3 regions of the Bacillus sp. URHA0034 genome follow, and region 1 is predicted to be linked to each of the others. Evidence: predicted binding sites of a transcription regulator. Region 1 holds the regulator's gene; each other region holds the start of a gene.
What was found. The regulator CtsR, encoded in region 1, represses protease genes until heat stress. The targets are predictions, from matches to a motif close to ATGGTCAATAAAGGTCAAACA.
Positions count from the first base shown of each region.

Region 2: clpB (ATP-dependent chaperone ClpB) is a predicted target of CtsR. The motif match lies at 1,255-1,275, and genes of this name have one in related genera.
Region 3: clpP (ATP-dependent Clp endopeptidase proteolytic subunit ClpP) is a predicted target of CtsR. The motif match lies at 6,653-6,673, and genes of this name have one in related genera.

Region 1 is NZ_JBWCDK010000002.1:2,800,985-2,808,668, reverse strand. It holds rRNA gene ACZ9EE_RS15545 (16S ribosomal RNA) at 1-440, shown strand, start outside; rRNA gene ACZ9EE_RS15540 (23S ribosomal RNA) at 646-3,581, shown strand; rRNA gene rrf (5S ribosomal RNA) at 3,665-3,780, shown strand; gene ACZ9EE_RS15530 (CtsR family transcriptional regulator) at 4,124-4,585, shown strand; gene ACZ9EE_RS15525 (UvrB/UvrC motif-containing protein) at 4,613-5,161, shown strand; gene ACZ9EE_RS15520 (protein arginine kinase) at 5,163-6,236, shown strand; gene clpC (ATP-dependent protease ATP-binding subunit ClpC) at 6,250-7,684, shown strand, end outside.
Region 2 is NZ_JBWCDK010000002.1:1,648,947-1,656,630, forward strand. It holds gene clpB (ATP-dependent chaperone ClpB) at 1-1,241, opposite strand, end outside; gene ACZ9EE_RS09855 (YjzC family protein) at 1,364-1,543, opposite strand; gene ACZ9EE_RS09860 (Crp/Fnr family transcriptional regulator) at 1,815-2,507, shown strand; gene ACZ9EE_RS09865 (hypothetical protein) at 2,508-2,939, opposite strand; gene ACZ9EE_RS09870 (YwiC-like family protein) at 2,936-3,274, opposite strand; gene mobB (molybdopterin-guanine dinucleotide biosynthesis protein B) at 3,593-4,123, opposite strand; gene ACZ9EE_RS09880 (molybdopterin molybdotransferase MoeA) at 4,117-5,382, opposite strand; gene ric (iron-sulfur cluster repair di-iron protein) at 5,611-6,309, shown strand; gene moaA (GTP 3',8-cyclase MoaA) at 6,379-7,395, opposite strand.
Region 3 is NZ_JBWCDK010000002.1:3,813,888-3,821,571, reverse strand. It holds gene gap (type I glyceraldehyde-3-phosphate dehydrogenase) at 1-255, opposite strand, end outside; gene ACZ9EE_RS20335 (sugar-binding transcriptional regulator) at 304-1,326, opposite strand; gene ACZ9EE_RS20330 (glutaredoxin family protein) at 1,469-1,711, opposite strand; gene rpoN (RNA polymerase factor sigma-54) at 1,733-3,052, opposite strand; partial or broken gene ACZ9EE_RS20320 (transglutaminase-like domain-containing protein) at 3,226-3,625, opposite strand; partial or broken gene ACZ9EE_RS20315 (alpha-E domain-containing protein) at 3,756-4,013, opposite strand; gene ACZ9EE_RS20310 (alpha-E domain-containing protein) at 4,040-4,219, opposite strand; gene ACZ9EE_RS20305 (MerR family transcriptional regulator) at 4,277-4,546, opposite strand; gene ACZ9EE_RS20300 (hypothetical protein) at 4,845-5,018, shown strand; gene ACZ9EE_RS20295 (acyltransferase) at 5,230-6,267, opposite strand; tRNA gene ACZ9EE_RS20290 (tRNA-Arg) at 6,453-6,524, opposite strand; gene clpP (ATP-dependent Clp endopeptidase proteolytic subunit ClpP) at 6,731-7,336, shown strand; gene ACZ9EE_RS20280 (HPr family phosphocarrier protein) at 7,478-7,684, opposite strand, start outside.

The DNA of each region.
Region 1 (7,684 bases):
ACGAGCGCAACCCTTGATCTTAGTTGCCAGCATTCAGTTGGGCACTCTAAGGTGACTGCCGGTGACAAACCGGAGGAAGGTGGGGATGACGTCAAATCATCATGCCCCTTATGACCTGGGCTACACACGTGCTACAATGGATGGTACAAAGGGCAGCAAAGCCGCGAGGCCTAGCCAATCCCATAAAACCATTCTCAGTTCGGATTGTAGGCTGCAACTCGCCTACATGAAGCCGGAATCGCTAGTAATCGCGGATCAGCATGCCGCGGTGAATACGTTCCCGGGCCTTGTACACACCGCCCGTCACACCACGAGAGTTTGTAACACCCGAAGTCGGTGGGGTAACCGCAAGGAGCCAGCCGCCTAAGGTGGGACAGATGATTGGGGTGAAGTCGTAACAAGGTAGCCGTATCGGAAGGTGCGGCTGGATCACCTCCTTTCTAAGGATATAAGCTGGACATATGAGCCAGACAAAAACGTTTGTTTGATGGTTTTCTGTTTGTTTAGTTTTGAGAGTGCAATTCTCTCAAAGCTTTTTTTAATCGTTCTTTGAAAACTAGATAATCGTATAGAAGAAACCAAGTAAAAACCGAGTAAAATCGCCATTTTAGTTTTTCTCTCTATTAAATAGAGTAAAACCTTTTAGGTTAAGTTAGAAAGGGCGCACGGTGAATGCCTTGGCACTAGGAGCCGATGAAGGACGGGACTAACACCGATATGCTTCGGGGAGCTGTAAGTAAGCTTTGATCCGGAGATTTCCGAATGGGGAAACCCACTGCTCGTAATGGAGCAGTATCTTTACCTGAATACATAGGGTATTGATGGCAGACCCGGGGAACTGAAACATCTAAGTACCCGGAGGAAGAGAAAGCAAACGCGATTCCCTAAGTAGCGGCGAGCGAAACGGGATTAGCCCAAACCAAGAGGCTTGCCTCTTGGGGTTGTAGGACACTCAACATGGAGTTACAAAGGAACGGGGTAGATGAAGCGGTCTGGAAAGGCCCGTCATAGAAGGTAAAAGCCCTGTAGTTGAAACTTCGTTCCCTCCTGAGTGGATCCTGAGTACGGCCGGACACGCGAAATCCGGTCGGAAGCAGGGAGGACCATCTCCCAAGGCTAAATACTCCCTAGTGACCGATAGTGAACCAGTACCGTGAGGGAAAGGTGAAAAGCACCCCGGAAGGGGAGTGAAATAGTTCCTGAAACCGTGTGCCTACAAGTAGTTAGAGCCCGTTAATGGGTGATAGCGTGCCTTTTGTAGAATGAACCGGCGAGTTACGATTACATGCAAGGTTAAGTTGAAGAGACGGAGCCGCAGCGAAAGCGAGTCTGAATAGGGCGTATGAGTATGTGGTCGTAGACCCGAAACCAGGTGATCTACCCATGTCCAGGGTGAAGTCCAGGTAACACTGGATGGAGGCCCGAACCCACGCACGTTGAAAAGTGCGGGGATGAGGTGTGGGTAGCGGAGAAATTCCAATCGAACTTGGAGATAGCTGGTTCTCTCCGAAATAGCTTTAGGGCTAGCCTCACGTAGTTAGAGTCTTGGAGGTAGAGCACTGTTTGGACTAGGGGCCCTCATCGGGTTACCGAATTCAGACAAACTCCGAATGCCAAAGACTTATCCGTGGGAGTCAGACTGCGAGTGATAAGATCCGTAGTCAAAAGGGAAACAGCCCAGACCACCAGCTAAGGTCCCAAAGTATACGTTAAGTGGAAAAGGATGTGGAGTTGCTTAGACAACCAGGATGTTGGCTTAGAAGCAGCCACCATTTAAAGAGTGCGTAATAGCTCACTGGTCGAGTGACTCTGCGCCGAAAATGTACCGGGGCTAAACGTATCACCGAAGCTGTGGATTGACACCGTTGGTGTCAGTGGTAGGAGAGCGTTCTAAGGGCGTTGAAGCTAGACCGTAAGGACTGGTGGAGCGCTTAGAAGTGAGAATGCCGGTATGAGTAGCGAAAGATGAGTGAGAATCTCATCCACCGAATGCCTAAGGTTTCCTGAGGAAGGCTCGTCCGCTCAGGGTTAGTCGGGACCTAAGCCGAGGCCGAAAGGCGTAGGCGATGGACAACAGGTTGATATTCCTGTACCACCTCTTTATCGTTTGAGTGATGGGGGGACGCAGGAGGATAGGGCAAGCGCACTGTTGGATATGTGCGTCTAAGCAGTTAGGCTGAGAAGCAGGAAAATCCGCTTCTCGCGAAGGCTGAGCTGTGACAGCGAGGGAAATATAGTACCGAAGTTCCTGATTCCACACTGCCAAGAAAAGCCTCTAGCGATGATATTGGGTGCCCGTACCGCAAACCGACACAGGTAGGCGAGGAGAGAATCCTAAGGTGAGCGAGAGAACTCTCGTTAAGGAACTCGGCAAAATGACCCCGTAACTTCGGGAGAAGGGGTGCTCTTTGGGGTTTATAGCCTCGAAGAGCCGCAGTGAATAGGCCCAGGCGACTGTTTAGCAAAAACACAGGTCTCTGCGAAGCCGCAAGGCGAAGTATAGGGGCTGACGCCTGCCCGGTGCTGGAAGGTTAAGAGGAGGGGTTAGCTCACGCGAAGCTCTGAATCGAAGCCCCAGTAAACGGCGGCCGTAACTATAACGGTCCTAAGGTAGCGAAATTCCTTGTCGGGTAAGTTCCGACCCGCACGAAAGGCGTAACGATCTGGGCACTGTCTCAACGAGAGACTCGGTGAAATTATAGTACCTGTGAAGATGCAGGTTACCCGCGACAGGACGGAAAGACCCCGTGGAGCTTTACTGTAGCCTGATATTGAATTTTGGTACAGCTTGTACAGGATAGGTAGGAGCCTGAGAAGCCGGAGCGCCAGCTTCGGTGGAGGCGTCGGTGGGATACTACCCTGGCTGTATTGAAATTCTAACCCGCACCCCTGATCGGGGTGGGAGACAGTGTCAGGTGGGCAGTTTGACTGGGGCGGTCGCCTCCTAAAGAGTAACGGAGGCGCCCAAAGGTTCCCTCAGAATGGTTGGAAATCATTCGTAGAGTGTAAAGGCACAAGGGAGCTTGACTGCGAGACCTACAAGTCGAGCAGGGACGAAAGTCGGGCTTAGTGATCCGGTGGTTCCGCATGGAAGGGCCATCGCTCAACGGATAAAAGCTACCCCGGGGATAACAGGCTTATCTCCCCCAAGAGTCCACATCGACGGGGAGGTTTGGCACCTCGATGTCGGCTCATCGCATCCTGGGGCTGTAGTCGGTCCCAAGGGTTGGGCTGTTCGCCCATTAAAGCGGTACGCGAGCTGGGTTCAGAACGTCGTGAGACAGTTCGGTCCCTATCCGTCGTGGGCGCAGGAAATTTGAGAGGAGCTGTCCTTAGTACGAGAGGACCGGGATGGACGCACCGCTGGTGTACCAGTTGTCTTGCCAAAGGCATCGCTGGGTAGCTATGTGCGGACGGGATAAGTGCTGAAAGCATCTAAGCATGAAGCCCCCCTCAAGATGAGATTTCCCATAGCGTCAAGCTAGTAAGATCCCTGAAAGATGATCAGGTTGATAGGTCAGAGGTGGAAGCGTGGCGACATGTGGAGCTGACTGATACTAATCGATCGAGGACTTAACCATATTTTTTAAAGCGAATAACTCGTTTTTACGAATTTCTTCTATACTATCTAGTTTTGAGAGAACGATCTCTCTAATTTCATAAGTCTGGTAATCAAGGCGAGAAGGTCACACCCGTTCCCATACCGAACACGGAAGTTAAGCTTCTCAGCGCCGATGGTAGTTGGGACTTTGTCCCTGTGAGAGTAGGACGTTGCCAGGCAAAAAAAGACAATCCGTGAAGGGTTGTCTTTTTTTGTTTGATTATTTTTAATATCCCTTATTCCACACTTCTGTTCCTAAAACCCCAATAAGGAACTACAGATGATCCCCATGATTTTCACATATCCTTCCCTAATATTACTATAAAAATGATAACAGCTTTATAGAAAGTTAATATTTACGAAAAAAGTCGAATTTTATAGACACTTATTTTCTGGGCTTTTTAGGTTTCACAACCGTGAAATTTGGAGAAAATCAGTAATAGTGAATCGTTGCATCTCCATAAAATTTTCAGTATAATTAAAGTCAAATATAGTCAAAGTCAGAAGATGGGAGGTGGGAAGATGAGAAACATTTCCGATATTATTGAAAAATATCTAAAGCAGGTTTTAGAAATGAGTGAAGAAGATCTTGTTGAGATTAAAAGAAGTGAAATTGCCGATAAATTTCAATGTGTTCCTTCACAAATAAACTATGTTATTAATACCCGTTTTACGATTGAAAGAGGATATATTGTTGAGAGTAAACGGGGCGGCGGCGGATTTATTCGGATAATGAAGGTCCAATCCCACGACTTAGCCCATTTAATTGATCATTTGCTGTCCCTTGTCAACAATCGTATAAGTCAAACGACCGCCGAAGACGTAATCATAAGACTTGTTCATGAGGAGGTCATTACAAAACGAGAAGCAAAAATTATGCTAAGTGTCATTGATCGTTCTGTACTATATATTGATCTTCCATTCCGCGATGAATTAAGAGCGAGAATGTTAAAAGCAATGTTAACTTCCTTAAAATATAAATAATTATGCAGCCTAAAGAGGTGAAAATATATGATTTGTCAGGAATGCAATCAAAGGCCTGCAGCTCTTCATTTTACCAAAATTATTAATGGAGAAAAAACAGAAGTCCATCTATGTGAGAAGTGTGCTCAGGAGAAAGGCGAAATGTTTATCATGAATGGGGAATCGGGATTTGCGTTTAACAACCTTTTGGCAGGTTTATTAAATATTGATCCATCTTTCCAAAAGCCGAGTGAAAGTCCATTTCAACAAGAGGAAATCCTTCAATGTCAGCATTGTTCGATGACATTTCCCCAGTTTTTAAAAGTTGGCCGTTTTGGCTGTGCTCAATGCTATGATACATTTAAAGATCAGTTAAAGCCTGTTTTAAGACGCCTTCATAGTGGAAACTGGACCCATAATGGTAAAATCCCGAAAAGAATCGGCGGTGAGTTTCAACTTCGCAAACAGATTGAAGAGTTGAAACTGGACTTAAGAGAGGCCATCACCAAAGAAGAATTTGAGAAAGCAGCTGAAATTCGCGATCAAGTCCGTACATTAGAAAAACAAATAGCTGGAAATGAAGAGGGAGGGGAATAAAGTGTCAGTTGAAAGATTTTTTAATCAAGCCGTCAGCTCTTGGATGAGCGAAGAAGGCCCAGATTCTGATATTGTCCTTAGCTCCCGGATTCGTCTTGCGCGAAATTTTGAATCTTATAATTTCCCAACTGTTTTTTCACACGACGAGGCAAAAGTGATTATAGATACCATGGAGGATATTCTTAAAAAATCTACTGTTGAGAGCTTCGGTACAATGGAATTATTGAAAATGGATGAAATGCAGCCTCTTCATAAGCGGGTTTTAGTAGAAAAGCATTTAATTAGTCCACTGTTGGCGGAGGAATCTCCATATGGTGCTGTTCTATTAACAGAAAATGAAGAAGTTAGTATTATGATAAATGAAGAGGACCATATTCGTATTCAGTGTTTATTTCCTGGTCTGCAATTAGCAGAAGCGTTACATGCGGCGAATGAAATAGATGATTGGCTTGAAGAACAAATCCATTATGCCTTTGATGAAAAATATGGCTATTTAACTAGTTGTCCCACCAATGTAGGAACAGGTCTCAGAGCATCTGTCATGATGCATCTGCCCGGGTTAATTTTAACACAGCAAATTAATCGGATCATTCCTGCTATCCACCAGTTAGGCCTTGTGGTAAGAGGGATTTACGGAGAGGGCAGTGAAGCATTGGGGAATATCTTTCAAATCTCTAATCAGATAACACTGGGAAAATCAGAGGAAGATATTAGCCGTGATTTAAAAGGAGTAGCGAGTCAGTTAATTTCACAAGAAAGGTCTGCTCGTGAAGCATTACGCAAAACTTCTAACATACAATTAGAAGACAGGGTGTTCCGCTCATTAGGGGTGTTATCTAATAGCCGGATTATTGAATCGAAAGAAGCAGCCCGCTGCTTATCGGATGTTCGGCTTGGTATAGATATGGGGTATATAAAAAATATGCCGAAGACCATTTTAAATGAATTAATGATTTTAACCCAGCCGGGTTTTCTTCAACAATATGCGGGTGGTCCATTACGGCCGCATGAAAGAGATATTCGAAGAGCAGCATTAATTAGGGACCGTATAAACATGGAGAATGAAAATAGGTGAGGAGGAAGAGGATATGATGTTTGGACGTTTTACTGAGAGAGCACAAAAGGTACTGGCACTGGCACAAGAGGAAGCGATTCGTCTTGGTCATAATAACATTGGAACTGAGCATGTTTTATTAGGACTTGTACGCGAAGGAGAAGGGATTGCAGCAAAGGCACTATATGGCCTTGGTCTGGGTTCTGAAAAAATCCAAAAAGAAGTGGAAAATTTAATCGGTAAAGGACAGGAAACATCTCAAACTATTCACTATACTCCGCGAGCTAAAAAGGTTATTGAACTATCAATGGATGAAGCCCGAAAATTAGGACACTCCTATGTTGGTACCGAGCATATCCTTCTTGGCTTAATTCGAGAAGGAGAAGGGGTAGCTGCAAGGGTATTAAATAATCTTGGTGTCAGCCTAAATAAAGCACGTCAGCAAGTACTCCAGTTATTAGGCAGTAATGAATCAGGTTCTCACCAGGGGGGGGCATCCGTGAGTGCAAATACACCTACACTTGACAGTCTTGCAAGGGATTTAACGGCGATTGCACGAGAAGGCAGTCTCGACCCTGTCATTGGCCGTAGTAAAGAAATTCAGCGTGTTATCGAAGTATTAAGCCGTAGAACGAAAAATAACCCTGTATTAATTGGGGAGCCTGGTGTTGGTAAGACAGCTATTGCTGAAGGGCTTGCCCAGCAAATTGTCAACAATGAAGTACCTGAAATCCTGCGTGATAAGCGTGTCATGACACTGGATATGGGAACAGTTGTTGCAGGAACGAAATATCGTGGTGAATTTGAAGACCGTTTGAAAAAAGTAATGGATGAAATCCGTCAAGCAGGAAACATCATTCTGTTTATCGATGAGTTGCACACCTTAATCGGTGCGGGCGGCGCAGAAGGGGCAATTGATGCATCTAATATCCTAAAGCCATCCCTTGCCCGTGGAGAACTACAATGTATCGGTGCAACTACATTGGATGAATATCGCAAATATATTGAAAAAGATGCTGCTCTTGAACGACGCTTCCAGCCAATTCGAGTGGATGAACCAACAATGGAGGAATCGATTCAAATTCTAGCAGGCTTACGTGACCGATATGAAGCCCATCACCGGGTATCAATTACTGATGAGGCAATCGAGGCAGCCGTTAAGCTGTCAGACCGTTATATCTCTGACCGTTTCCTGCCTGACAAAGCCATTGACTTAATTGATGAAGCAGGTTCAAAGGTAAGACTTCGGTCTTATACTACACCTCCAAATCTAAAAGAGTTAGAGGTTAAACTGGAGGATGTTAGAAAAGAAAAAGATTCTGCTGTTCAAAGTCAAGAATTTGAAAAAGCGGCTTCTTTAAGAGATACAGAGCAGCGTCTCCGTGAACAGTTGGAAGAAACGAAGAAAACTTGGAAAGAAAAACAAGGAAAAGAAAATAATGAAGTGACCGTTGAAGATATTGCCAGTG
Region 2 (7,684 bases), 1.2 Mb from region 1:
GTAGGCATGGAGTCAATTTCCGTTCGAATCATCGCACAGGCTTCATCAACAAGGTCAATGGCCTTATCAGGTAAGAAGCGGTCTGTAATATAGCGGTCTGACAATGTGGCCGCTGCCACTAAGGCATGATCGTGAATCTTTACCCCATGATGGACCTCAAACCGTTCCTTTAATCCCCTTAAAATCGAGATTGTATCTTCAACATTTGGTTCTTGGACTAATACTTGTTGAAAACGTCTTTCAAGAGCTGGATCTTTCTCAATATATTTCCGATGTTCATCAAGTGTTGTTGCCCCGATGCAATGAAGTTCCCCTCTTGCAAGCATCGGCTTTAACATATTTCCAGCATCCATCGCCCCTTCAGTTTTACCTGCACCAACAATAGTGTGAATTTCGTCTATAAATAACAAAATCCGGCCTTCGCTTTTCTTAATTTCATTTAAGACCGCTTTAAGCCGTTCCTCAAATTCACCGCGGAACTTTGCTCCGGCAATTAATGAGCTCATATCTAATGAAAAAATGGTTTTATCCTTAAGTCCTTCTGGAACATCCTTTCTGACAATTCTCTGGGCAAGTCCCTCAACAATTGCCGTTTTCCCAACTCCTGGTTCACCAATTAGAACAGGATTATTCTTAGTTTTACGTGATAAAATTCGAATTACATTGCGAATTTCAGTGTCCCTGCCAATGACCGGATCAATTTTACCAGCGGCAGCTTCGGCGACAAGATCTCGGCCATACTTTTTAAGAGCGTCATACCCTGCTTCTGGATTTTGTGATGTCACTCTTTGGTTCCCCCTTATTTCCTTTATTGCTTTTAAAATCATTTCCGGTGTTAGAGCGAATGTTTGAATGATTTTTTTCATATGTGAATCATTTGCATAAACGGCAGCTAACAGTATGTGTTCAACAGAAATGTATTCATCCGAAAATTCAGATGCAAACTCCTCGGCACTTACCAGTAACTTTTGCAGTTTTGCGGTAATATAAAGCTTACCCTGTTCGACACCGCTCCCGGTTACCTGTGGTTTTTTTTCCAATTCTCCCAATAAAGATTTCTTTACCTTCTCCGCCGGTAATCCAGCCTTTTCTAATATGGATGCAATCAGACTGTCTTGCTGCTCCAGTAGTGATATGAATAAATGCAGTTCATCAATTTCTTGATGATTTTCTTTAATTGCTAAGCCTTGAGCATCCATAATGCCTGTTTGTAAACGTTCCGTCATTCGGTTTAAGTCCACCGTTTCTCACTCCTTTTTGACCTTTTTTGACCTATTTATTTCTATTATAAGAAATTCATTACGATAAGTAAAATAACATAAGAAGAAAAGCCATCTTAAAAAGATGACTTTTACTAAACGAATTAAGGTTTGCGAACATACGTCCATACACGTTCATCATTTGATGTTTCAGGAAACGGGTCGCCTGCTTTGAGTTTAATTTTCTTTGGATTGGTTACATTGCTCCCTGAATCACCAACTTCAATGTAATAGCCATTATTCGGTGCTTTTTTACCTGATCTAAACTGATGATTTTGTCCCATTCTAATCCCCCCTTTTCAATACAACCTTATTATCTCCGTTAGATTGCATCAGCATTAAAGGGAAATTCTTTCAAATTCAACATATGTCGACAATATTTCCTGGGTAATATGCGGTATTGACCTAAGTTTTTGACGATTGTATGAACTTATTCTACAGATATTGATAATTATTCTTTGTTAACAATATAATTATAGTATTATCTAGGGAATCTTATTAACCATGACTTGCATTTTTTGAAATTCATTTTGTACCTTTAAAGGTGGTTATAGTATGCAGTCAGTAAAAGAAATGCCTGTACCATTATCACATCTATTTGAGACCGTTCATCATATAAAAAAGATTGAAAAAGGAACGTTTCTTTTTCAGGAAGGCTCTCAAGCGGATGAAATGTATATAGTTCGAAGTGGGATCCTTCAAGTTAGCAAAATTATTCCTGACGGACGTGAGCTAACCATCAGAATGTGCTCCAAAGGAGATTTTGTTGGCGAGTTAAATTTATTTTCCTCTTCTTCTCGCTATTTATTAAGTGCTCGCGTTGTAGAGAGCGGTGAAGTGGCTGTCATTATGAAGGATGTTTTAGAAGAGAAGCTATCCCAAAATTTGTCCCTTTCATTTGAATTCATCCAATGGATGAGCTTGCAATTTCGAAAGACGCAAACTAAATTTCGTGATTTAGTCCTCCATGGAAAAAAGGGGGCGTTGTATTCGACTATAATTCGCATCAGTAATAGTTATGGAATGAAAACAGATCAAGGGATACTGGTGGAATTACCATTTACTAATCAAGAGTTAGCCAATTTCTGTGGTACCTCACGTGAAGTAGTCAATCGTCTCTTAAGTGATTTAAGAAAATCCGCTATTATTTCAATTGATAAAGGCACAATTACTATCCATGATATTGAATATTTAAAAAGAGAAATCGATTGTGAGGATTGCCCTGTTGAGATATGTAAAGTTGATTAATTAACCATAGAAAAAAATCGGTCTGCTGACCGATTTTTTTAAATTTAGAGTGACAATTTGAATCGCAAGAATGATAAAAATAATGGCTGCATTAACAATCTCATATACACCAATTTGCAGCGGCGTTAATTTTTTACCATAAAAGAAGTAAGCTCGAAGTAAGCTTGGAATAAAAGCAATCGCCACGACCCAAAAACCACTAAGGAACCATACAGCCACGACAAGAAGATGATAAACCCATGAAATCCATTTGAATAAGCTGCTTTTCTTCTCTCTTATCATGGTTTTTACATAAAAGGTACAGCCCATAAAAAATAATATTGATATTAAAAAAGGAAAAATCAACGTCTCAAAGTTTAACGCCTCTTTCCCTAAATAACTGCTTGCCAGTCCTGCAATGGAAAATGCAAAGATTGCACTCATATCATTCATAAATGCACGATCTTTTTTTGAGATGTAAAGTATGCATTAATTGCAAAAAACGGCAGCATCAACAGACCAAAGAGGACAATAGAAGGACTTTTGAGCAGCGGAAATAGTAACAGCAATAAGGAAGGTATAAGATAAATAATCGTCCAATTGGTATAAAATTTGATTTTTTTCTTTTTAAATAAAAGGAGCATAGGGTATGTCGCTAAATATAAGAAAATCCAGCCGATAAAAAATGGTACGTCCTGCCAAACAAAGCCACCTTCGGTAACACCCAGCCAAAAGGGAATGATCAGCATTGCCCATGCACCATGTTGTTTTGGTAAAAATAGTTTCATCTTTTCTCACTCCTTTTCCTGATAGCCTTACTATAAAAGAACTGAACAGAAAATAAAGTGAAGAGCATCACAAAAAATATGAAAAAAAGAAGGCAATTTACCTTCTTAACACGTTCTGTATTATGAATGGAAATGCATCGGAACCAATCAAGTTATGGTAACATTGATTATCTTTAGAGTAGCTATCCACTGTTTGGAACCTGCATTTCCAGTCCATAATCTAACTACCTATATTAACAAACCATATAACCCCTGCCATTATTATAATCCGAACCAGGCTGTATTGCTGTGATAAAAGTAACATATTTGACAATTTTATTAACGTTTTTCATCATTTTTATGAACATTTCTCTGAATGTATTCAGCAGTCCATTGAATCACAGCGTCATCTTTAATGGAGAAAGACGGATAAAAAGATGCATTGTTTAAATCTTCTAACCAATAACCGACAGCACAAATATTGGTTGTTTCTTCTAATAAAGGCAAGTCCTCTTTATTTCTTAATAAAAGGAGCTTAGGGTAATTTTTATATTTATAGCCTTCAATTAGTATGACGTCAGGTTCAAAAAATTTTATTAACTCTATTTGCTCTTCTAGGATTAAGTTAAGATTGTCCGCTTGTAATATCAGTCTTCCACTGCCTTCGACAAGCGAGGCTAGTGCTCCTGAATCAACATGTCTTGAAGAGTCCTTTTGTTCCAATACAGCAGGCTTACTGCCGTGACCGTGGTGTTTGATGGTGACTGTTTTCGTTCCTCGGTCTGTCAAGTTTTTAATCAATTTGCTTAAAATGGTTGTCTTCCCACTATTCTGATAGCCAACCACCTGAAAAATAAATGGTTTTACCAAGGCCAGGCACTTCCGACTTGATCATCAAGGAGCAATATCTCGACTTCAGTTCCTGCCATAAACCCTCTAGTACCGCCTGGAAGGATCATCAATGAGTTTGCACCTGCCAGGCTCATAATAATATTCGACTTGTCCAAGCCGCTCGGTGTTGATTTCAATCTGCCCTCATCTATAAAGGTGGCACTTCTGACAAATCGCGTGAACGGGTTAGCTTTAGGAAAATCAACTTCTAGCAAAGCCTTTTCTTTTCTTAAATGGGGTAGATTAGAAAAAAGACTTGTGCGAATAATTGGCCGAACAAACAATTCAAACCCAACATAACAAGCAGACGGGTTACCAGATAATCCAAAGAGGATTTTTCCATTAAAAACTGAAACCGTAGTTACACTGCCAGGGCGCATGGCAACCTTATTAAATAATACGTCTGCTCCGAGTTTTTTATAAATTGCAGGAAGGTAATCAAAATCACCCACGGATACTCCCCCGGTGGTAATAAGAAGATCAACTTCGTTTAAAGCATCTTTAACCGCTTCAAAACATGTATCAAATTCATCTGGAAGCTTTCCATAATAATGAACGGTTCCGCCGGCCCTCTCAATCTGAGCTGCAATCATATAGGAATTACTGTTGCGGATTTTCCCAGGTACTAATTCCTCTTCTACCTCTAACAATTCTGTACCCGTAGCAAATAGACCAATAAGCGGTTTTTTTGCCACGGGAACTTCTTTATATCCAAAGGTCGCTAACATTGCTTGTATACCCGGGTTTATCAAGGTTCCTTTTTCTACGAGAACTTGGCCTTGTTTGGCATCTTCTCCTATAAAAGAAACATTAGTACCCTTGTTAATTTTACGTTTAATGGACATATATGGAATACCATTTTTTTCATAGTCCCTTGCTACTTCAAACATAACTACCGCATCAGTTCCATTTGGCATCATCGCACCTGTCATAATTCGAACAGCTTGTTTTTCCCCGACTAATTTAGCGGAGACCATTCCAGCACCAAGGTGGTCGATTACTTTAAATTCAACCGGATTTGATGGGGATGCTTCAAGAGTATCAATAGAACGAACGGCAAAGCCATCATATGGAGCTCTATCAAAGTGAGGAACATTGCTCGTAGCGATTAGATCTTCTGATAAGTAACGTCCGTAGCTTTCACTTATTGAAACGTGTTCCGTCACGCCGCTTATTTGATGTTTCATAATTTGTGTTACTGCTTCTCCAATCGAAATTGGGTTTCTTCTTTCTAGCAAATAAATCATCTCCTTCCTAAACAGATAATTTTGATTAGATATGTAATGGATTATAACAGCTAATTTTCATTATAAGTCTATAGAAGACTTACAAACGTATCAAATGTCACAAATTAGACGAAAAAGAAAAAAAATAGCCAATGTGTGATACAGGTCACCTATAGTATTCAATATTTCTATTATGCTTAAGTCATAAATAAGTTACCTTATCTTTAGGAGGAATTAATCATGACTTTCACCATAACAGCCGATTCATTAGTAAGAGATATTGTTAACGAACTTCCAAAAGCAAGTGATACATTTAAGAAAAACCGAATTGATTTTTGCTGTGGGGGAAATATCCCATTATCACAAGCTGCAGAACAAAACGAGCTAAACCTTGACAATATCATAGAAGAATTAAAAGTTGTCTTTGAAAAGTATGAAAACAAAGAGAAAAATGTTGATGTGTGGACAGATTCCAACTCCCACACCATTATTAATCATGTGATTACAAATTACCATCGTGTTTCTGAGGAAGAATTAGCGATGCTGAGCCCATATGTTACTAAGGTTTCACGTGTACATGGTGAACATCATCCGGAACTTGTTAAAATGAATGAGCTTTTTTATGAGTTCAAAAAGGAATTGCTTGACCATATGGTCAAAGAAGAAGAAATAGTCTTCCCACTTATTAAGCAGCTTGCGGATGGTACGGCCGCTAATCCTGCAGAAGCGATTAAGATGATAGTTGAGCTTGAGAAAGAACATGACCATGCCGGAGAACTATTACGACAAATCCGCGCAGTGACATCTGATTTTCCCCTTCCTCTTGATGCCTGTGGGACCTACCGTTTGGTTTATGCCCGTTTAGAAGCATTAGAAAGCTTAACCTATATGCATGTACATCTTGAAAATAATATCTTATTCCCAAGGTATCTTAACTAACCGAAACAGCCCGCTCAACAAGAGCGGGTTGTTTTTTTGAAAAAAAATAACTCTCTTATAAAAGGAGAGTTATCCGCCTATATACGACATTTCAATTTTTTTGCGATTTTTATCGGTTTCCGCTGTTCTTTCATCTGAATATCGATCATCTCGGCCATTCCAAATCGCTGTAATCCGCTCGGTTATTTGCTCATCTGTTGCTCCATTTCTCATGAAATTGCGAATATCATGACCGTTTCCATTAAACAGGCACGTGAAAATTTGTCCATTAGCAGACAGCCTGGACCGAGTACAGCTGGAGCAGAAGGATTCAGAAACAGACGTGATAAAACCAACATTAACATCCTTATCTTTATATTTATAGAGCTTAGCTACTTCACCAAAGTATGCTGGACCAATGGGTTCTAGTTCGAAATGATCCTTGAGCAAAAGATAAATTTGCTTCTTGGTTACCACATCATCCATTTTCCAACCATTTGTTGAACCCACATCCATAAATTCAATATAACGTAATTCCAGTCCATGTTTTTTACAATATTCCGCCATAGGAATAATTTCAGTATCATTTAACCCCTTTTTGACGACCATATTGATCTTGACCCCAAGACCTGCCTGCTTAGCAGCCTCAATCCCCTCCAATACAGGGGTGGTTCCTACACCTCTTCCATTAATTTGACCAAACAATTCATCGTTTAAGGTATCAAGGCTGACATTTACCCTTTTTAGACCGGCTTCTTTTAAGTTCTTTGCCAATTTCGGAAGCAGTACTCCATTTGTTGTTAAACCAATATCACTAAGTCCATCAATCACTGAAAGCTTCTCTACAAGCAGGGGGAGATCTTTTCGAAGCAGCGGTTCACCGCCAGTAAGCCGTATTTTCTCAACACCCAAACTGACAAAGATCCTCCCTAGCCGTTCAATTTCCTCGTAGGTTAATAAGGCACTTCGCGGGAGAAATTCAAAGTCAGGGCCAAATTTCTCCGCAGGCATGCAGTACTGACAACGAAAGTTGCAACGGTCAATTACCGAAATTCTTAGGTCATGCAAGGGTCTATTTAATTTATCTTTAATAATGGTTTTTTCCATTTATATCAACTCCATTATATTAAAAGGAAGCTTTATATGATGAGTGTAACAGGTTTACGCGAAAAAGGCTGTTACTTTATTCACTATTAAAATAGATTTTATCTATTCTAATCTTAACAGATGTTTCTAATTGAATAAATGATTCTTTTGGCAAGGATTACCCATTATTTCTAGGAAGGTCTCTATTTATTACTACATAAACGTGTTAATAAAAACTTATAGGTTTTCACTATATTGTCATTGTTTACCCCATTTTATGAACCTGTCATCAGTTAGAATAAGATTAACA
Region 3 (7,684 bases), 1.0 Mb from region 1:
CCAGCCAAGTTGTGCAGGATCGCGCTCAGCGATAACTTTTACTTTGTGTCCGCCAACTACTAGATATTCACCATCAACTGTTACATCTTCAGAAAGAGTTCCGTGAACAGTGTCATATTTTAAAAGGTGTGCAAGCATTTTTGCATCTGTTAAGTCGTTAATTGCAACGATTTCCACATTGCTATTGTTTAGAGCCGCACGAAATACGTTACGACCGATACGTCCAAATCCATTAATACCAACTTTAACTGTCATGATAAATTTCCTCCTTTGTTTGGGTAAAGCTATATTTTTTAAAAGGAATTACCCTTTCAATAACGTTTTTGCTGCACCTTCATCGGTAATTAAAATCGTCGATTTCGGTGCTTGTTTTAAATAGGCCTTTATGGCCTTGGCTTTTGATGTCCCGCCTGCAACCGCAATTACATGGGGGATATGCTTTAGATCCTCGAGCTGGAGTCCAATCGTTAGAACCTTATGGACAATCTCGCCCTCTTCATTAAAATAATACCCAAATGCCTCGCCTACAGCCTTCCCTTCTTCAAGTTTCGTCTTGATTTCAGGGTTGGTTTTTCGCCGCTCAGCCATTGTAATAGCATCCCCAATTCCATGGAGAACCATGCTGGCTGATTGAATTAAAGTTAAGACCTCGTGGATATCAGGCTCTTTGATCAGGGATTCGTAAATTTCCGAACTAACCTGACCCGGGACATATAAAACTCGATGCCGGGAATCAGTGTTTTGTGCCATATTCGAGCAAATGGTGTTTGCCTGATTATGTACATCTTCTCCAACCCCGCCCCTTGCCGGAACAAACAGCATTTCCTTCTGGGTTAAATCGGGTGAAAGTCTTTCCGCAACGGCAGCCATGGTTGAACCGCCAGTGACAGCGATGATATTTTTCCCGCCTAGAAGCTTTTTCATACAAGATGCAGTAGCCTTGCCGAGTTCACCTTTGACCATCGATGATTCGTCACTATCACCTGGGACGATAATCACCTTTTTAATGCCGAGCCGGTGTTTTAATTCTAGTTCCATGACGTCTATACCCTTTAGCTCACGCATTAAACCTTCTAAATCTTCAAGTAAATTTTTCCCTTCCACCGTTAAACTCATTCCTACAGTATTTGTATGAATAAGATTTTGCTCTTTGAGGAAATCTACTTCACTGCGAAGTATTCTTTCGGTAAGCCCAAGGCTGACAGCTAAGCTCCTTCTTCCTACTGGCTGCATGTATCCTATGTATCGTAAAATAGTGTGTCGCTTCTGCAGGACTTGAAGGAGATCGGGTAATAATCTTTTTTGAATATCAATAAATGACTGCATGAACTGCATGCTCCTTTATTATATGTAGTTGGTCGTAAAATGTCCACCATAGACAAATTATGTCCCACCTACGCTAAAAAAAATCACCCCTGCTACGATTTTCATTGTAACAGGAGTGAAAACTCATTTCAACTCATTTACTTCAGTTTTTTTCTTGTAAACGATTACTTATGTCAAATTTGTCAACATATCCAAATCCCACTTCTTCCCCGTCCAAATGGACAACCGGAATCATGAGACCATATAGTTCTGTTAATTCATCACTTGTGTCAATATCAATTTCTTCAAGCCGAAACTTCCAGTCCTTCTGCAATTCTACTATAGTATTTTTGGCTTTGTCACAGAGTGGACAGCGATTTCTTGTATATAACGTAATCGTCTGCATTTCTTTTAATCCTTTCCTTGATTACACAAACCGTTTCCTTTTAGCTGAGGATGGAATGCCCAACTGCTCTCGGTACTTAGCGACAGTTCTTCGTGAGACTAGGATGCCATTTTGCCTCTTCAGCTGTTCAACCATCTCTTGGTCCGACAGTGGTTTTTCCTTATTTTCTTGGGTCACCAACAAACTAATTTCTTTTTTCACCAGTGTAGAAGATGTACTCTCATCGTCTGAGGTTTGGATCGTACTAGTGAAAAAAGTTTTTAACGGATAGGTACCTATTGGTGTTTGCACATATTTTTCCCGGACGGCCCGGCTGACTGTAGATTCATGAATCTCTAGTTCAGCGGCGATTTCTTTCATCGTCATGGGTACTAAGTGTTGACTTCCCTTTTGAAAAAAGGCCGGTTGTTTTTCAACAATCTTGGCTACTACCTTTGTAAGAGTTTCTTTTCGCTGCTCAATACTTTTTAAAATCCATTGGTAGTCTTGGACTTTATCCTGCAGGAAGCGGCTGACCTGTTGATTCTGTTTATGAAACTTTTGATAATAAGGCTCATTAAACCGAATCCGCGGCAGCGATTTATCAAACATACGGACTGTTAATCCCTCATTCGTCTGTTCAATAACCGCATCGGGAATAATATAGGTGGTTGGCTCCTGTCGCAGTAAGGCGCCAGGTTTTGGGTTTAGCTGCTGGATTTCATCAAAAACATCTTGCAGTTCCTTCATACTTACACCTAATTCTTTTGCAATCGGCTTCCACTTTTTCTCGGCAAAGGGAATAAAGTAGGTGGATAGAATCGTTTGTGCTAGTTCGTCATTAGGATTTTTATAATAACATTGCATGAGCAGGCATTCTTGCAGATCTCTTGCCCCGATACCAGCCGGCTCGAGTGTTTGAATTATCGCGAGGCAGTCCTCTATGATGTCCAACTCCACATTCAATTTAAGGGCAATCTCAGTAAGGCTGCCCTTAAAGTAACCGTTTTCATCTATATTTTTGATTAAGTGGCGAATCGCTTTCATTTGCTCAGCCGTTAAGTTTTTAATGTTAAGTTGAGAGATTAAATGTTCCTCAAGCGAAAAGGGTTTGTCTGCAATCTGTTCAATCCAGTCCTTTTCAGACTTTTGATGCTTCCGACGGTTACGGTCGATTAGCGGATTCATCGGTTTAACATTCACATTTTCGATCTTTAGGAGTGGATTTTCCAATGCCTTATCTTCTAAAAAAGCAGCCAGCTCTTGGGCAGAATACTGCAATAAGGCGATTGCCTGCGACAACTCCTGTGTCATGGTTAATTTTAATGTTTGCTGCTGCCATAAACCCGGTTTTAAATCCATCATGCTCACCCCTCCTTTTCTATTTTACACGATGAGTGGATATCCGTGTAAAAATTATTTGGTTATCCTATTTAATAAGAAAGTTTTATTAAAATAATGAACGAAAAACCAGCGCTGAAGTGTTTTCATCACTGGCTTTTCTAAAATTCACCTATCTTCACTTTGAACTTAGCCTAATCCTCGAAAATCCGGACATCCAAGTCAACTGTTAATGTTTGAGCAGCTGTCCCGGTATAAACACCTTTTACAGGGACAATATCTCGATAATCACGGCCATGGCCAATTTTGACATAACGCCAATTTACCATCCCATTATTTGTTGGATCGTAACCTACCCACCCTTTTCCAGGCACGTATGCTTCTACCCAAGCGTGGGAAGCCTGCTCATAATCAGCATGTCCACCTTGTAAATCTCCGATAAAATGGTACCCGCTGACATACCTGGCAGGAATGTCCTTCGATCGGCAAACCGCAATCATCAAATGAGCAAAATCCTGGCAACCCCTTAAGTGTTTCTTCAACGGTGGTATGGACGTCTGCTGCAGATGGATCATAGATAAAGTTCAAATGGATACATTCGGAATTTTTTTCAAATGGAGAAAAATCCCACCAGATGTTTCTTTTCGGGAGAGCCTCCGGAGAGCTCCTCTCCTTCATAAAAAAAGCAATAACCTATTTCCGCACCGATTTGATTTACCATACTTTAAAGTTGATTCAATAATAATTGCAGGTCTTTGCTGGACATTCTTTCAAAATTGATACCGGCTGACAAATTCCCTTTCATGCCTGCCATAAGACGATTTAAATCGGAGTATCTGACTAAATAATAATCTTTTTCAATTATTTCCAAAAACATTTCTAGGTTGGTAAAAGAGAACATGATTGATCGTGGGAAAGCTTTGTTGAGTACGAGAAATTCTACCATTGTATCTGCTTTTATTTGGTCAGCATGATATGTGCGGAATGCCTCTAAACCTTATAGACTCTCTAAAATGGAGAGCAACCGTACTCGTTTGTGTCCGTTAGCCAGAGGTAAAAGGAATTAATCGCATCCCATATCTTTTCTGGCAGCTGCCCCCTTACGACGCGGACATTTTTCCTTGCCTTTTCCAAAGAGGAAAGAATTGAATTTTCATAGGTACGCCCAAAAGTCAGATATTCAAGCAGCTGTTTATGGTTTAAACGTATTTAAGCAATACAAATTGTTATAACCTTCACATTCAGTTACTTATAAGTGTTAGTATGAAAGTGTGAATTGATTTGACCAATAATCATCTTATGTTTTTCTTTTTTGACTAAATCTTTACGAATCTCATGTGTCTGTACACCATCTTCAATTTTTTCTGCGATTTCCATGAGTCTTTCAACATCCGAAAAAGAGTACTTCCGAGTCCCTGAAGGGGTTCGTTCGGGAAAGATTAATTTCCGCAATTCATAGTAACGGATTTTCCGATTGGATAAACCGGTTATTTCAGTCACAATTCCGATCCCCATCACCTTTTTATCACGATATGATTGATTATTGTCCAACCATACACCCTCCTATCAAGAATGATTATGATGTTTCCAGTAAATCAAATGTTACTTTTTCTAACATTTAACGGATTTTCCACAACATGAATCAGTGATTTTGGCAAGAAATACAAATAAATTTAAATATAAAATTCAGAATATTACTTCATGTAAACTATTCTAACATGAAAAGTTAGTAAATCAATACAAAAAAAGAACCCGAATTTCCATGTTCATTCTTAGGAAAGTATTAAACAATGAAAAGATACTTTTGGAAATAATGTTCATTATCGAGGGATTAAATTTAGGAAATTCTGAGGATGTGGATGCCCGATTCCTTATGAATAATGGATTACGGTCACGAGTAGTTCATAATATAGAAGAAATGGAAATCGTTTACATAAATACCGTTAGTTTGATCACACACTTAACTAATTCTATCCTGCTATTTTAATGTTATTTTTATTTTATTTTTTTACGATAATTATTTTTTTTTACATTTTTTATAAAAGAACAAAAAAATATCACTGCGTTTAAGACACAGTGATATCATGAATTATTATGACGCGCTCGGAGGGAATCGAATCCCCATTTTAAGAACCGGAATTTGCCCATCATAACTCGTATGCCGAAAATGTTTTTAATGGAGATCCCAGTCAAGAACATTATGGAACCAACTTTTTTACCAATGGAAGCTTTCTTAACAATAAAGTAACAATGATGCTAAGAATCAATGTAATCATCAAATTAATAGGAAGAGCAATAAGGGGATGAAAATGTGTACCCACTTTAGGATAGACTCTCCATAAGAAGTTGTTCATTAACCAGTAGTGAATTATATAAACCCCTAAACTGGACTGATTAATCCACCCTATCAGCAGTGGCAGCCTTGGTTCTCTGTCTTGAAAATGGTATCGGCACCATATGAATAACCCTATTGCGAAAAGCAAAGTAGACGGAGAGAAGTAGGAATACCAAAATTCATTAAGAGTTCCATTCCCTTTAATAGTGTAATAATATGTACCAAAAAAACCGACAAAAAACCCTATGCATGCACCTAAATAGGAAAATATCCTCCAACGTTTTGAGATTTCATAATGCGCTAGATAATATCCCAATAGGAAATATCCTACATAGTCTGTTACAAAAAATAATTCTATCGACAAGTGAATGCCAATCCAAAAGTCAAAAAGCCTCGTAATAACTGATGCGTACAACCATAAGCACAAAAAATATTGTATTTGTTGCTTACTTGCATGCCGTACAAAAATCTGTAAGAGCGGGGTTATGAAATAGATTCCAACAATCATATACAAAAACCATAGATGATAACTGATACCATTGGTAATAAAAAGTTTTACTCCACTTTTTATAGATGCAGGGAAATAACCCTTATAGGCTCCATATAAATAAAAAAGTATGCTCCATCCAACAAAAGGAATGACTACTTTGCTTGCACGTTTTTTTAGAAACTCCTTTAACGTTATGGATCTTAGGTCTCCTAATAGCAAAGCACCACTAATCATCACAAAACCCGGAACAGACCAACGCGAGAGTATCTCAAATAAATTAGCTTCTAGCCAACTCAAGTGCTGACCATTCTGCAATTTACCGACAGATCCTGCCCCCGATGCTACATGAATGATAACAACAGCAATAGTTGCTAGTGCACGCAGCCAATCAAGATACAACAGTCGTTTCAAAAACCTGACCTCCTTCCGTCACAATGCTAAACTGTCATTTAGTCTTTATAACATATAAATACTATAATAAATCATAGCATAAACCAATGTATACATTACATGAATCAAAAATTAGGATTAAATTTGCCTATAATCAAAAATGCCTTTATGCTTTGTAATAAAGCATAAAGGCATTTAGGTTATGACGCGCTCGGAGGGAATCGAACCCCCATTTTAAGAACCGGAATCTTACGTGCTATCCGTTGCACCACGAGCGCATGATTATTAGCGACTTTTATATTATATGTTAAATCCACGAAAATTGCAAGCAGTGAATAGGTTTTAAATTTACGAGAAATGGTTATCCTGATGATGGGAAAGTTGTCGAACATTTTACAAGGCAAACTGTTTGACCTTTATTGACCATCAGTGTATGATACTATTACATAAGCTTTTACCTTTTCTAATCAAAGGAGGAAGAAAAATGAATTTGATTCCTACAGTTATTGAACAAACAAATCGCGGCGAAAGAGCCTATGACATTTACTCCCGTCTCTTAAAAGACCGGATTATTATGCTAGGAAGTGCAATCGATGACAATGTTGCTAACAGCATTGTAGCACAATTATTATTCCTTGAAGCTGAGAACCCTGAAAAAGATATTACTCTTTATATCAATAGCCCAGGCGGAAGCATTACAGCCGGAATGGCGATTTACGATACGATGCAATACATTAAAGCAGATGTATCAACAGTATGTATCGGTATGGCCGCTTCAATGGGAGCATTCTTGCTTGCTGCCGGACAAAAAGGAAAGCGTTATGCACTTCCAAATGCAGAAGTGATGATTCACCAGCCACTAGGCGGCGCACAAGGTCAAGCAACGGAAATTGAAATTGCGGCAAAACGCATCCTTTTCCTTCGCGAAAAATTAAATGGCATCTTAGCAGAGCGCACAGGTCAGCCGCTTGAAGTGATCCAACGCGATACAGACCGTGATAATTTTATGACTGCTGAAAGAGCCAAAGAATATGGACTCATCGACAGCATTATTACACGCAAGCCTACTGACACAAAAGAAAATAAATAATTATAAAAGCAACCGGCTCCCTGTCGGTTGCTTTTATTTTTAAAGTGGAGGTCCATCAATCCGGGGCTTTGATCTAAGATCCATAATTTTCAAAGCTGCGTAACTAAAAAAAGGATTCAGCCTTTGCCGAACCCTTTTGGATTAATTTTCTTTTTGAATAAAGTCTGATAACACAACGATGGCTTTTTCTTCATCTTCGCCGTCGGCAATAATATTAATGACCACTCCCGAGCCGACAGCAAGACTCATTAATCCCATAATACTTTTGGCATTCACTTTCTTGCCATCCTTTTCAAGAAAAATATCTGCGGAAAACCGATTTGCTTCTTGTACAAAAAGGGCTGCTGG